DNA from 4 places in the Lysinibacillus sp. Ag94 genome. Region 3 is predicted to be linked to each of the others. Evidence: riboswitches for the same ligand, from Rfam matches in the RefSeq annotation. Region 3 holds a riboswitch; each other region holds the start of a gene.

Region 1 (3,812 bases), 600 kb from region 3:
ATTAATAAATAAATTGAAAAATTGGTAGAGAAATTTATTTTCAAACGATTGCCCCGGGCGAGTTAAAACGATTAAAAGCCCCAAAGGAATCCCAATTAAAATAGAAAAGAATAATGAAATCCCAACCATTTGGAAGGTTTCGAGAATGGATTTCCCAATAACATCTGACCAATCTGCAAAGAAGCTTTGAATGCTAGTCATGTAATTCGCCTCCTAATACCTCAATGCTTACCCCGTTTTCTGTAAAATACTTAAGTGCTTTTTCTACGATATGTGCTTCACCGTGTAGATGCACGACAATATTACCGACAATGCCATTTTTTAATTCTATGATATTGGCTGATAAAATATTTGGTTGCACATCATAAACTTTACTCACTTCTGCTAGTAATGGTTTACCCGTACTTTCTCCAAGGAATGTTAAACGAATAACACTTCCCGAAACATTTAATTGTTTGATAAGAGAAGGGGATAAATTACGTTGAGAAATGGTATTTAAAAATTTCCGTGTTGTTGGATGCTGGGGCTTCGAAAATAGTTCTATAGCAGAGCTATATTCCACAACCGCCCCTGATTCAAGAACAGAAACGGCATCGCAAATTTTTTGAATAACATTCATTTCATGTGTAATAAGTAAAATAGTGATACCTAGCTCACGATTAATTTTCAGGAGAAGCTCAAGAATGGCGTCTGTTGTTTCGGGGTCGAGTGCACTTGTCGCTTCATCACTAAGCAAAATCTCAGGCTCCTGGGCAAGGGCACGTGCAATAGCGACACGTTGCTTTTGACCACCTGAAAGCTGGCTAGGATAGCTATCTAATTTCTCCGTTAGACCAACAATTTCTGCATATTTTGCAACGCGTTTTTTTACTTCAGAGTCGTTATAGCCAAGAAGCTTTAATGGTATCGAGATATTGTTGTAAACAGTCGCTGTTTTTAAAAGGTTAAAATGCTGGAAGATCATCCCGATTTTTTGCCGAGTTTTGCGAAGGTCGTTTAGAGAAAGGGAAGTAATATCTACATGATCGATGAATACTTTTCCTGTTGTTGGACGTTCTAATAAATTCACACAGCGAATAAGGGTACTCTTTCCTGCACCACTGTAGCCAATAACCCCATGGATTTCACCTTTTTTAACATGCAGGTTAATACCATCTACTGCTTTGACGATACCATTTTTAGTTTTAAATTCTTTTGTTATATTTTCTAGTTGAATCATAAGGTGATATCTCCTTTCTAAGTCCTTCGATAAAGCAAGAATCTGCTAGCTTTCCTGTAGGAGTCTCGCAGATTCTTGAAATACTTAATCGTCACTTACCAGCTTGGAATTATGGAGCCTTGGAATTTTTCTTCAATAAATTTGCGTACCTCATCAGATTGATAAGCTTCAACAAATTTTTTGATCGTTGGGTCATCTTCGTTTTCAGCACGCACCACAATGTAGTTCACATATGGAGAGTCCGTAGATTCTAAAAGAATGGAGTCTTTTTTAGGATTAAGGCCAGCATCAAGAGCGAAGTTTGTATTAATGGCAGCTACATCTACTTCACTAAGCTGTTTAGGAATTTGTGCAGCCTCTAATTCAATGAATTTCAAATTCTTTTTGTTTTCTTCCACATCGCGAATAGATGCTGTTAAGTCTGCACCGTCTTTTAATTTAATGATGCCAGCCTCTTGAAGGACAAATAGAGCACGAGCCCCGTTCGTTGGATCATTCGGTAATCCGAATGTAGCACCATCTGGAACTTCATCCAATGATTTATATTTCTCGGAGTATATGCCCATAGGAGTTAAAATTGTTTTTCCTACTGGCACTAAATCTGTTTTGTGATCTTTGTTAAATGCATCGAGGAAAGGCTCGTGTTGATAGCTGTTTACATCAAGATCACCCTCGGCTAACGATGTATTTGGTAAAACATAATCAGAAAACGTTTTTAGTTCTACCTCTAAGCCATTTTCTTTGGCAACTTTTGCTGCAGCCTCTGCAATTTGTTCGTGTGGACCAGAAGTTACACCTACTACAATCTTATTTTCATTAATAGTCTTACTTTGACTATCCTTACTATTTTCTTTAGTACCACAGCCCACTAATGCTGCTACTAATGTAAGACTTGCTAAACCTAATAAAATCTTGTTTTTCTTTTTCATGAAACATACCTCCAAAGTTGTTTTATCGGTAATAAAAATAAAAAAACTCTCTTAAAAATTAAGAGAGGCTCATGAAAAATTGTCCTCTCTTATCTTTCAAACAATGATTGTTTGCTGGAATTAGCACCTTCCTTAAAAAAGGAGGTTGCCGAGCTTCATAGGGCCAGTCCCTCAGCTACTCTTGATAAGAGATTTATAATATTTTTTTGTAAATCCGATAGAACTAATATAAATTATAGGATATAGTAAGTCAATTGAATTTTTAAAATTTTTCATTTTATTTTAATGTTTAGTCGCGAAAGAAGAGAGAAAAAACTGTCCCTATAGCAAGTTTGAGCTAATGGAACAGTTTTTGATTGAAATGTTCACAGGTTAAATAAGTTTAATTTTTCAATTCTGCTGATCGCTTCACGTAAGCGGTCTTCGCTAACAAGTAAACCAACTCGTACAAAGCCTTCACCATATTGACCGAAGCCATTGCCTGCAGCTACTGCTATATCAGCTTTGTCGAGCAATATATCGGCAAATTGTTCACTCGTAAAACCTAGTGGAACAGGGAGCCATGCAAAAAAAGAGCCTCTTGGTGCTGTAACTTGCCAACCAATTCGCTGAGCTTCTTCAATCAGGACGTTTCGTCGACGCTCATAGGTCGCTCTTAGCTTATCCGCGCAACTTTGGGAAGCAGTAAGCGCAACTGCTGCGGCTTGTTGTACGGCAGGAAATTGACTACAAAATAGATGATCTTGCATAAGGTTAATAGCTGCGATAATGTCGGGGTTACCAACCGCGAAACCAATGCGCCAGCCTGCCATATTATACGTTTTGGATAATGTATACATTTCGATACCGACATCTTTAGCACCATCAGCTTGCAGGAAGCTGACAGGTTTATGGCCGTCAAATCCAATCGCTCCGTAGGCAAAATCATGTGCGACGATAATATTATGCTTTTTTGCAAAGCGTACTGTTTCCTCGAAAAATTCCAATGTTGCAGTACCGCCAGTTGGATTATTCGGGTAATTCAAGTACAGCAACTTCGCCTTTTCCTTTACTTCATCGGCTAAAGCAGTATAATCTGGCAGGAAATCATTTTCTGCGAAAAGAGGCATAACTTCAAAATTAACATCACCTAATACGACACCAGATAAGTAATCTGGATATCCAGGGTCAGGTAATAGCATAGTGTCACCGGGGTTTAAAACAGCTAACGGTAGCTCAACAAGACCAATTTTCGTACCTCCGAGAATAGCAACCTCTGTATCAGGGTCAATGTCCACATTGTATTCACGTTTGTAGAAGCTTGCTGCTGCTTGGCGTAATTCTGCTATGCCACGAAATGGAGAGTATTGATGATTTTGAGGATTTTCTGCCGCCTCCTGTAATGCTTTAATAATGTGTAAAGGGGTGGGTTGATCTGGATTACCTTGACCAAGATTGATAACATCACGTCCTTCAGCAAGAGCAGCGTTTACTTTTTGTACAAGTGCTGCAAAAAATTGAGTTGGGAGTTGCTGTAGTTTTTTTGAGAATTCCATGCACGTCCACCTTTTTCAGAATATAATAATTATTGAAGATATGATGCACATAATATTACTTTTTTTAGTAATTGTCTAGAGTATTTTCAGTTAACGAAAAATCAAAAGTGACGCAAATGAGGTGGGAAA
Region 2 (3,812 bases), 660 kb from region 3:
GCAAAGCCTTTGAATACGAATAATTCGTCACGTTCTTTTAAATATTTTACTACTTTTACATATAAGTTATCGAACACTTCAGAAGAAATTGGTCGGTTAACTTTTCCCCAGTCAATTTTATCCTTTGTGCTCTCTTCTTCTACCGTATATTTATCTTTAGGTGAACGACCAGTGTATTTGCCAGTTTCTGCACGAACTGCGCCATCTACTGTTAACATAGCTTCACCACGAGATGTTGCTTTTTCAGCTAATTGTGGTACTGAAAGTTGAACATTAATGTTACCGCCGTTTAATAATTCCTTCAGTTCGTTTGCAATTTCTACTGAATTCATCGATTAAATACCATCCTTTTTTATAGTATTCCCTTGAGTCTGAGGGAGATTTTCTTAATTTCAAAAATAGTATAACACAATTGCTTAAATAATCTATACTAATTCAGAAATTATTTTTCAGATTTTATTACTTTTCAAGAAAACGACAAAAAGTAAATTGATTCGTTTTGATAATGCTTTTTACCCTATTTATAAGTGATCACACATTCACTTTCGAAACAGCAAAATTGTGTTTGGAAGCTTGGCTGACATGGGGTTCGCACAGGATGTGAAGTTTTAGCTTGTTTTTATAGTTGGAGCGTTTCTTCGACTAAAAAGGGGCTCAATCATATTCATCCACCACATGTTCTGTAGCTAACGCCTTGCTTTTGCTACAAAATGTACTGTAAAGGGTTACACATATGTTAACACATGATGTGAGGTGGAGAGTAGGGATTATTTTGTTTTAATTTACAGCATAAGCCAAATTCCTTGCTTATAAAGCCCGTACTTTCTTTATAAGAATACAATCAATTATGCCACAGCATAATTTCGTCCAGAGACTTTAAATGGTTTTCGCATGAAAGCTGGAAGAAGATAAAAATATTTGACAATGTTCGACCATTTACGTATTATGAGATATTGAACGGATACTCTTATCCCGAGCTGGTGGAGGGTCAGGCCCTGTGAAACCCGGCAACCTGCATGAACTATTTCACGACATGCGCTGGTGCCAATCTGATGCAAGGGGAAACTCCCTTGAACGATAAGAGTGAAAGGTTACGAAGTCATTATTCCTTTCCTCATGTTAAGTAAGCGTGAGAAAAGGATTTTTTTATTGTTAAAAACGAATTAAAGGTAAGTATACAGTCCTTTCCTTATTATAATGACGGATCTTTCGAAAATCCTCGTGTTAAAAGCAGCAGCTGTTTAGTTGTGCGAAAGCGTAGTGACTGTAACAAATGTTTACTGTGCGAAAGTGCAACGGCAGCAACAACGGCTTGAGAGTTCAATCCTTATGGGCGAACTTGACATGGGTAATGAGTACCGTATTAATTCGCAATTATTATTTGTAAAAGTAATAGGAGGAAAATCAAATGACAAACCGTCGACTGTTTACATCAGAGAGTGTAACAGAAGGACATCCAGACAAAATTTGTGACCAAATCTCGGATGCCATTTTAGATGCTATTTTAGCAGAAGATCCAAACGCGCGTGTAGCGTGTGAAACAACAGTAACAACAGGCTTAGCGTTAGTAGCAGGAGAAATTACTACTTCTACTTATGTAGATATTAAAGGTATCGTTCGTGATACTGTAGCAGAAATCGGTTATACACGTGGGAAGTACGGCTTTGATGCTGAAAACCTAGCAGTACTTGTTGCGATTGGCGAGCAATCACCTGATATTGCCCAAGGTGTTGACCAAGCATTAGAGGCGCGTGAAGGTTCTATGACAGACGCTGACATTGAAGCAATTGGTGCAGGTGACCAAGGTTTAATGTTCGGTTATGCATGTAACGAAACGCCAGAGCTTATGCCATTACCAATTAGTTTAGCGCATAAATTAGCTCGTCGTTTAACGGAAGTACGTAAATCTGGTGAATTAGCATATTTACGCCCAGATGGAAAAACGCAAGTAACGGTTGAATATGATGAAAACAATATACCAGTACGCGTTGATACGATTGTAATTTCAACACAGCATGATGAAGAAGCTACACTTGAGCAAATTCAAGCAGACTTAAAAGAATTCGTTATTGCTCCAGTTGTTCCAAGTGAATTACTAGATGCCGATACTAAATATTTCATTAACCCAACTGGCCGATTCGTAATTGGTGGTCCTAAAGGGGATGCTGGTTTAACTGGACGTAAAATCATCGTTGATACATACGGTGGCTATGCACGTCATGGTGGAGGTGCTTTCTCAGGTAAGGACGCAACTAAGGTAGACCGTTCAGCGGCATATGCAGCACGCTATGTGGCGAAAAATATCGTAGCTGCTGGTTTAGCTGATCGAGCTGAAGTACAACTAGCTTATGCGATTGGTGTTGCTCAACCTGTATCTATTGCTGTTGATACATTTGGTACAGGAAAAGTTGCAGAAAGTGAAATTGTAAAATGGGTACGCGAGCTATTTGATCTACGCCCAGCGGGGATTATTAAAATGCTTAACCTCCGTCGTCCTATTTATAAGCAAACTGCCGCATATGGTCACTTCGGTCGTACAGATTTAAATGTACCTTGGGAACAAACAGACAAAGCTGACGCATTAAAAGAAAAAGCAGGTTTATAAACTATTTAGCTAAAGCAATGAAGTGTTTGGAAAAATATTTTAAAATACTATTACAGAAAGGGGCTCAATATTCTTATAGCCCCTTTCACTGTTTTTTAACGAAAAAAATAAGCTCCTAATCATAATCATGGAGGGCTCGGTTACCCAAGAAAACGTGGAGCTGCTTTGATTTAGTTATATTAATTTTTTGGTTGAAGAGATTTATAGTATTGCCCCTTTTCTACATATTCACGTATGATGCGTTCCATATCTTCTTTATCTTCATCATTTAATTCTCTTACAACCTTTGCAGGACGGCCAAGTGCTAAGCTATTTGGAGGAATTACTTTACCTGGAGGAACTAGACTACCCGCCCCAATGAATGCACCCTCTCCAATCTCCGCTCCGTCTAATACTATAGAGCCCATACCTATTAAGGCTTTTTTTCGAATCGTACAGCTATGTAAAGTTACTTGATGTCCTACTGTTACTTCATCTTCAATAATGAGTGGATATTTGGGGCTTTGATGTAAGCAACAGAGGTCTTGAATACTAACTCTTTTTCCTATAATTGTTGGTGATACATCTCCTCGAATAACTGTGTTAAACCAAATGGTTGTTTCAGCACCTATTGTAACGTCGCCAGTAACTGTTGCATAATCAGCAATGAAAACAGAAGGATCGATATTGGGTCTTTTACCTTTAAATGGATAGATCATGAGTATCGCCTCTTTTCTTTCTATGATGTAATATTATCGTATCAAATACGCAACATGATGGAAATATAAAATTAAAATGATCTAGATATTCCGATATAATCATTGTGTAATTATTTTTTTAGGAGGACTATGTGAAATGTGGAAATGGGAAGCTGATGGACAAGCAAAGGCTGTGGTTGCTATTCTTCATGGTGCATATGAAAATCACCGTTGGTATGCATGGCTTATAGAAAAACTTAGATTGGAAGGCTTCCACATAGTCATGGGGGATTTACCTAATCATGGAGTAAATGTAGGATATTCAAAAATTCACGATGAAGATTTTAAAGAATACAACAAATATACAAGAAATTTAATCGAGAATGCATTTTCGTATAATTTACCTGTCTTTTTAATAGGACATGGGCTTGGCGCGACTCTATTACTACATACCATGCAAAAACGAAAATATGAATGTGCAGGAATTATTTTAACTTCACCATGGCTTCATTTAAAGCTATTGCCAGGTA
Region 3 (3,812 bases):
TTCGTTTTTTACAGAACAATTATCGATGAATAACGTCCAAGAACAAGAGACATTAAAAGCCATGCAAGAAACATTATCATTGCAAGATTTCCCCGTTATTAATGAAGATATTTTAACGCAAGAGGTTTACTTAATGTGTTTATATGGCAACGAGGATATTGAGAAAAGGTATACTTTAAAATTCCCGCACTTATTATTTAAGAGGTGGCACCCTTACATTACAAATGTTTTGCAACATGATGTTTCCAAATCAATTGCTGTGCAGGCTGTACTAGATTATTTTGACTTGAGCCCTGAGGAAGCACTTGCTTTTGGTGATGGAGATAATGATATCGACATGCTGGAGCAGGTTGGCTTTGGTATTGCAATGGGCAACGGTAGTGAAGCATTAAAAAGTGTCGCTAATTATGTAACGAAAAAATCAACAGAAGACGGTATTCATTATGCTCTACGTAAGCTGCAAATAATTTAATTATTTGAAAGTAAAATATGAATCAACCAGTCACTAAGAAAAGACTATATTTTTTTAACACACATGGATGGATGTTTTCATGGAGAAAATGTATTTAATCCAATAATACTCATAATGTTGTCTCCTTTGAGTTATTATAAAGCTAACTATTAAAAATTATTACGCTTTAGATGGGGTGGATTTATGGCGCATCACGTACAATCTCTTATTGAACATTATGGATATTTTGGCATTATTCTTATCCTAATTGGGGGAATTGTCGGTCTGCCACTTCCTGATGAAATATTTTTGACATATGTAGGGTATAGCGTATATCGTGAAACTCTTGCACATATTCCAGCTTTAATCAGCGCTATGATAGGCGCTGCAGGGGGAATTACCCTGAGCTACTATATAGGCTATAAATTCGGGCTACCTTTATTACGAAAATACGGTTCGAAAGTCCATATTACAGAACAGAAAATTGATTTTACTAAAAAATTATTTGAAAAAATTGGACCAATATTATTATTAATAGGGTATTTTATCCCTGGTGTACGTCATCTTACTGCATATATTGCAGCTATTAATAATTATCCTTATAAAAAATTTGCTTTCTTTGCTTATATGGGAGCAGCTTTATGGACATTTACTTTTATTACTTTAGGGAAGATACTTGGAGAGAAATGGCATTATGTTGAGTTATATTTATCCCGCTACAGTATTTATGTTATAGTACTGTTTATCATCATTATGTTCATCATTTATGTTGTTTTCAAAAGAAAGAATTTATCTAAATAAATTCAATAGCACAGAGCCGATTCCGGACGAAATTATGCCGATGCATAATAGATAAAAGGTCTAATTCAATATTTATTGAATCAGACCTTTTGCTATATTACGGTAATATTGCAAAGGAACGGACAGGGAATCCAGATGCTTTTTCAGGCTTTGGCACGATATTGAATATAGCAGCGCCCTTTGGAGGTAGCTTATCTAAATTTGTCATAAGCTCAATTTGATAAGTATCTTGCTCTAGCACAAAATATTCGCCGTCTAATTTTCCATTTCTACGGAAATCTGCTGCTGAATCCGTATCAAAAGTTTCGTGGCCAATAGCCCTTACTTGTCGTTCGTTGAATAAAAATTGTAATGCTTCTAATCCCCAGCCAGGAATATGATTATTGCCATCAGCGTCTTTGTTGCTGAAAGATTCTTTATCTGGCCAACGTTTACTCCAATCGGTACGGAACGCAACAAAGGTACCTGCTTCAATTTCCCCATTTTCAGCTTCAAAGTCAAGAATATCTTGAACACTTAACGTGTAGTCGTTATTTACTGCGGCTTCCTTCGATTTATCAATAACGATGAGTGGTAGTACTAGTTCTTTTAGCTCCAATTCCTCTAGATAGCGTGAATCTCGCACAAAATGGATAGGAGGGTCGATATGTGTTCCGTATTGCCCTGGGAAAGTGAATTGTTGTGCAAAGAAGCCATCCTCATGTGTAAATAATGTTTCAAATTTAGCATCAGCAAACATAAAGAAATGTGGAGAATTTGGACCAAATGTATGCGTTAAGTCTACCCATTTTTTTGATTTCAATAGTTGAATTACTTGTAAAAGTTCGTTTGTCATAATTGTTCCCTGCTTTCTTTTAATTAGAATGGAAAAATAAAAAAGAGCCCTCCTTGAAGAAGAGGACTCTCGTGCAAAGCAACTGAAGTAAGTCTTCTCATCTTTCAAGGCAGAATTTTGCCAATTGGAATTAGCACCATACCTATAGGGCTGGTTGCTGAGACTTCATAGGGCCAATCCCTCCGTCTCTCTTGATAAGAAAATGCGATATAAGAATTTTCAGAAATAATGTTTACAAACACTTTAGCATATTTTTTTATAGTTTACAAGTTTGATAGGGATACAAGGTTAAATTTCATAAAGATGCTAAAGGTAAAAGAAAGAGCCCCTCTTCAAGGGGCCAACTCTTCACCAACCTAAAATTAGTGTTAGCTTACAACAGCTACTTTCCGTAAATGTTATACGAAATCCATCTGGTGTATAGGTAGTATCGAATTTTACAGTAATGCCTGTTGAAGCAATTAACTTTTCAACTTCTGTTTTATTTGATTGTTGTGCTGCGTTCATAAGATCATGTGCAAATTGCTCGGATTCATCAATTTTATCCGTAAGTAATTGTGCTTGCTGCATAATAACCTTAATCCGATTCGCGGAAGTCTTTAATTTCTTTGTATTGACGATTGGAAATGGACTTCTATTCATTGGGGGTGTCGGCATTGCTAGATGGCTGGAAGGGTGTTGATTTGCTGGTTGATTTGCCATTACCCATGCCGGATAGTAATGAGGATAGACAAAAAACGGATAAGGATTGTAATACAACTAAATTCCTCCTATCCTATAGCTGATACAGTATCTTATGTACAATATAGACTTTCGGTGTTAACAGCTGATGCTTTCAAGCCCTTTTGGGAATCGGTTCTCGGCATTAGAATCTTTTAAGGCTTATTTCGACGATACTTTCCTTAAAATTGGCTAACAACAAAAAGGAAGCCTTGTATATGGTTAAGGCTTCCTTTCGTTATTGATTCTGGGGAAATCTATTGTTTATTTCTATCGAAGTGTAACGTTAGGAAGGTAGTAACTGCAGCAATCATCACCATTACGAATCCATATATAGGGGTATGAGCTAATGATTGGAGGTTAACGATCATTCCTCCAATGTATGATCCTAGAAAAATACCAATGTTAAAGGCCGAAATATTTAATGCTGAAGCCATTGAAATAGCCGAGGGTGTATATTTTTCTGAAAGCTGAACGGCATAAAGCTGTAATCCTGGTACATTCATAAACATAAATAGCCCCATCATAAAGACCATTATTAATCCTGTGATGGATGATTCTAAAAAGAAGTTGATGCCGAGTAGAGCTAATGCTAATCCTATAAAGATTATAAAGATAGAGCGTAAAGGGTTATTATTCGCAAAATGACCACCTAATGTATTACCAATGGCAACACAAATACCGTATACAACTAAGATCACGACAATTGCCTTTGGTGAGTAGCCCATATACTGCTCTAAAATAGGAGAAACATAGGTGTATACGACGAATGCGCCACCATACCCAATTGCAGTAATAAAGAGGATTAATAACATTCGAATATTCCCTAAAACTTTACCAATATCTAAAATGGATATTGGATTACCTTTCGATAAGTGACTTGGCACAAGCAGGGCATTACTAATTAATCCAATAATACCTATGATAACTATGAAAATAAACGACATTCGCCAATCAGTTACTTGTCCAATAAAAGTTCCTAGTGGGACACCAGTCACAGTTGCT
Region 4 (3,812 bases), 1.9 Mb from region 3:
GAAAGCCTCTCCTGAGCAACGGATAAGACCCTCCCAAGTGACGAATAGCCTCTCCTGAGCGAAGGATTGAACCAAAAAAACCCCTTCGAAATGACAAAAGCCTCTTCAAATTAAAGAAACAGAACGCCAAAGATTGTCGACAAGCTAAGACACCGTAGAGCTAAAAATCTACGGCGTTTTTTATGTAATCATAAGCATTTTTAGTTAACAACGTTATCGTTACGATAATAAATAATACGCGGACAAAGCCGCTACCTTTTTTAATCGCCATACGTGAGCCTACAAATGCACCGGCAATTTGAGCGATGCCCATTAGTAAACCATAGGCATAATGAATCTGACCTAAGTAGGCGAACATTAAAAGGCCGGCAAAATTACTGGCTAAGTTTAAAAATTTCGCGTTTCCTGCTGCTTTTAAGAAATCGAAGCCGATTAATAAAAAGCTGAAGATTAAAAATGAGCCAGTTCCTGGACCAAGAAACCCATCATAAAACCCAATTGTAAATAACAACAGCATGAATAGGACTAAGTGCGTAAACTTTAAATTTTTGACTGCAGCTACTGAACCCCAATCTTTTTTAAAGATTGTATAGACGGCAACAGCTGCAAGCATTATGAGCATAAGTGGTTTTAGTAATTCAGGATTAATTAAATGAACGGTCCATGCACCAAAAAGTGATCCCACAAAGGCGAGGGGAAAGTATTTAATAACTGAACGAATTTCTAGCTGACCAGATCGATAAAAAGAGATGGTTGATGTTAAAGAACCCATGGTGCCGGCAAGTTTATTAGTGGCTACTGCAGCTGCTGGATTTAAACCAGCAAACATAAGGGCAGGTAACGCAATTAAGCCTCCACCCCCAACGACTGCATCCACAAAGGCGGCTAAAAATCCAAAAGATATTAATAATATGACTACATTTACATCTACTTCAAATAGCATGTTTACACCTCTTTCGATAGTTACTACCGAAATAGTAACTAAATTTCACTTTGCTGTAAAGAATTATTTTTTATTGGCTTATCTTTATAGCCTTAACTTATAATAAAGGAAATGGAGGGATCGAATGGTTGAATTAATCGCGCAATTAAAAGAACTAGGATTCACAGAATATGAAGCGAAGGCCTATATTGCACTCGTACAAAATAGTCATGTTAGTGCCTATCAAGTAAGTAAAAACTCCGGTATCCCTCGTGCAAGAATATACGACATACTTGATGTACTTGTTGAAAAAGGGTTAGTACTAAAAGAAGAAACGGCAGATCAAACGATATACTCTTCCATTCCTGTCGCTGTGTTTTTACAGCAAATTCAGCAACGTTGGCAATCGAATTTCACATCGATTAGTGATCAATTAGAAAAATTAGAAGTAAAAGAGCAGGAAGCGGAGCATAAAGTTGTCACGATAAAAGGAAAAGAGGCAATCGTTAATTATTGTCAGTCATTATTAAAAAAAGCGGAGAAAAAAGTTATATTATCGATGTGGGAAGATATGTATGGGGAATTACGAGAAGCTATACAAGAGGTCGCACAGCATATTCCGATTCATGGTATTACATTGAATGTGGATGAAAATGTTTCACCCTTAGACCAGCATCGAACTACACAATATACGAGAAAAACTTCTACGCCACATTGGTTTATTTTGTCTGTAGATGGTCAAGATATGATTTATGGTCACTCTCCAGCACATCATGAAACCGCTTTTATTACCAATGATCCTGTTCATATTTATTTATTAGAGGATTATATCTGGCATGACGTGCTTATTAATCGCCTTTTAAAGCGCGATGATACGGAGCTTGAGGAATGGATTACGAAAGAACGTAAAGCATTTTTTTTAGAATGAAAATATTGAAAAAGAATCTGCAAGCCTCCATGTACATTTCATAAGGCGAGCAGATTCTTTTTTTCGTTAATTATTAATAAAATACTTTATCGACATTGTATTTAGCGCGGAATGAATTGATCGCGTACGTTTCATAAATTTCACGTTCCATTGGATCTTCCACTTCATACACTTCAATTTTGAAAACTTCATCACGATGATTTTTCATCGGTGACACATTGTCCTCAAAATGCTTTTTAATACGTTGACGAATTTTACGTGCTTTACCTACAAATAAAAGTTCGTTCTCTTCATTGTAGAATAAGAAAATACCACCCTTTTCACGAGTGATTTTATGGAAGTCGATAAAACCATGGTATGGTGTGATTGGTACATCTCCTGGCTTTAAATCTTGTTCGCGTTGGCGAATTACTACATCTGGTTTTGGAAAATCAATTTTAATCAAACTATTCACGTTCCTCTCTGTTACTAAAGGTATATGTTAACATAAGTACAACATGTTTACCATCAAATAATGAATGTAAACATTCAAGTTTAGTGTTAAACAAATGACATCATGACATGCATGATTAATAACAAAATATTCTATGTATTATTGATATTCTTAATTGTTCATGTTACAATTCTTTTTAATTAAATAATCTTATCAAGAGAAGTTGAGGGATTTGGCCCGATGACGCTTCAGCAACCTCTAACGAAAGTTAGAAAGGTGCTAATTCCAGCAAAGGATTTGTCCTTTGAGAGATAAGAGTGAACGTGGAAAAATCCTTCTCATTCTATCTCATATGGAATGAGGGGGATTTTTTAATTTCATCGTTTGATATTTGACTTTGCGCAGGGCCCGTGCATTGAATGTAACAAAAGAAATAAAAGAGAGGGGAATGCAAGATGCCAATTAATATTCCGAAAAACTTACCAGCTGGAGAACATTTACGTGAGGAAAAAATCTTCGTAATGGAAGAGGACAGAGCGAAGACGCAACAAATCCGTCCGTTAAATATATTAATTTTGAACTTAATGCCAGAAAAGGAAAAAACAGAGCTTCAATTACTTCGATTATTGGGGAATACACCGTTACAAGTAAATATTACATTTTTAAATACAGCTACGCATGAATCGAAAAATGTCAGTAAATCACATTTACAGTTATTTTACACGACCTTCAATCAAATCCGTCATCGCCGTTATGATGGTATGATTATTACAGGTGCACCAGTAGAAAAAATGGAATTTGAAGAAGTGAACTACTGGCAGGAAATTTCAGAAATTATGGATTGGTCTAAGACAAACGTAACATCGATTTTACATATATGTTGGGGTGCACAGGCGGCGTTATACCATCATTACGGTATCGGTAAAATAGGACTTCCTGCTAAATGCTCAGGTGTATATTCTCATGTCATTACGGATTTAACAGTGGATTTAGTACGAGGCTTTAGTGATTCATTTACGGCACCACATTCACGATATACATCTGTATCAATTGAAGAAGTACTTAGCCATCCTGATTTACGCTTACTCTCTTATTCTGAAGATGCTGGTGTTTTTATTGTGCAATCTAAAGATAATAAAAACATTATGATTACGGGCCATCTTGAATATGATGCAACGACTTTAGCTGATGAGTATAGTCGAGATGTTGCGAAAGGATTAGATATTGAGGTACCAGTGAATTACTTCCCACATGATAATCCCGCAAATGAACCGATTAATACGTGGCGTGCCCATACACATTTATTATTCTCCAATTGGTTGAACTACTATGTTTACCAAGAAACACCATACGAATGGGATTTCGTCGATCAAATTGAATATCATATTTAATGCCATTTAATAGCAATTAAAAATGATGACCTTGATTGGAGAGGGTCATCATTTTTTATGCCTTTATACTGTAAATTTAATTTTTATCACTGTTTGGGGTATTGCCAGTATCGCTATCATTCTGTGTAGTATTGCTTG

What was found. A riboswitch is a leader RNA that binds a small molecule or an ion and turns the genes downstream of it on or off. The one in region 3 is predicted to bind S-adenosylmethionine.
Region 1: another riboswitch for S-adenosylmethionine. It lies ahead of MY533_RS01510 (MetQ/NlpA family ABC transporter substrate-binding protein); the one in region 3 lies ahead of MY533_RS20680 (cyclase family protein).
Region 2: another riboswitch for S-adenosylmethionine. It lies ahead of metK (methionine adenosyltransferase); the one in region 3 lies ahead of MY533_RS20680 (cyclase family protein).
Region 4: another riboswitch for S-adenosylmethionine. It lies ahead of metA (homoserine O-acetyltransferase MetA); the one in region 3 lies ahead of MY533_RS20680 (cyclase family protein).

Annotation. Positions count from the first base shown of each region.
Region 1 covers NZ_CP096780.1:331,939-335,750, forward strand. The annotation lists gene MY533_RS01500 (methionine ABC transporter permease) at 1-201, opposite strand, end outside; gene MY533_RS01505 (methionine ABC transporter ATP-binding protein) at 194-1,219, opposite strand; gene MY533_RS01510 (MetQ/NlpA family ABC transporter substrate-binding protein) at 1,315-2,148, opposite strand; SAM riboswitch class I at 2,235-2,339, opposite strand; gene MY533_RS01515 (pyridoxal phosphate-dependent aminotransferase) at 2,514-3,683, opposite strand.
Region 2 covers NZ_CP096780.1:3,711,110-3,714,921, reverse strand. The annotation lists gene pckA (phosphoenolpyruvate carboxykinase (ATP)) at 1-332, opposite strand, end outside; SAM riboswitch class I at 965-1,084, shown strand; gene metK (methionine adenosyltransferase) at 1,409-2,605, shown strand; gene MY533_RS17290 (gamma carbonic anhydrase) at 2,785-3,303, opposite strand; gene MY533_RS17285 (alpha/beta hydrolase) at 3,440-3,812, shown strand, end outside.
Region 3 covers NZ_CP096780.1:4,367,991-4,371,802, reverse strand. The annotation lists gene MY533_RS20690 (Cof-type HAD-IIB family hydrolase) at 1-472, shown strand, start outside; gene MY533_RS20685 (DedA family protein) at 656-1,252, shown strand; gene MY533_RS20680 (cyclase family protein) at 1,350-2,087, opposite strand; SAM riboswitch class I at 2,182-2,288, opposite strand; gene MY533_RS20675 (YuzC family spore coat inner layer protein) at 2,436-2,846, opposite strand; gene MY533_RS20670 (MFS transporter) at 3,065-3,812, opposite strand, start outside.
Region 4 covers NZ_CP096780.1:2,468,204-2,472,015, reverse strand. The annotation lists gene MY533_RS11390 (TSUP family transporter) at 161-943, opposite strand; gene MY533_RS11385 (TrmB family transcriptional regulator) at 1,068-1,850, shown strand; gene MY533_RS11380 (nucleotide excision repair endonuclease) at 1,924-2,295, opposite strand; SAM riboswitch class I at 2,491-2,601, shown strand; gene metA (homoserine O-acetyltransferase MetA) at 2,739-3,674, shown strand; gene MY533_RS11370 (GerAB/ArcD/ProY family transporter) at 3,751-3,812, opposite strand, start outside.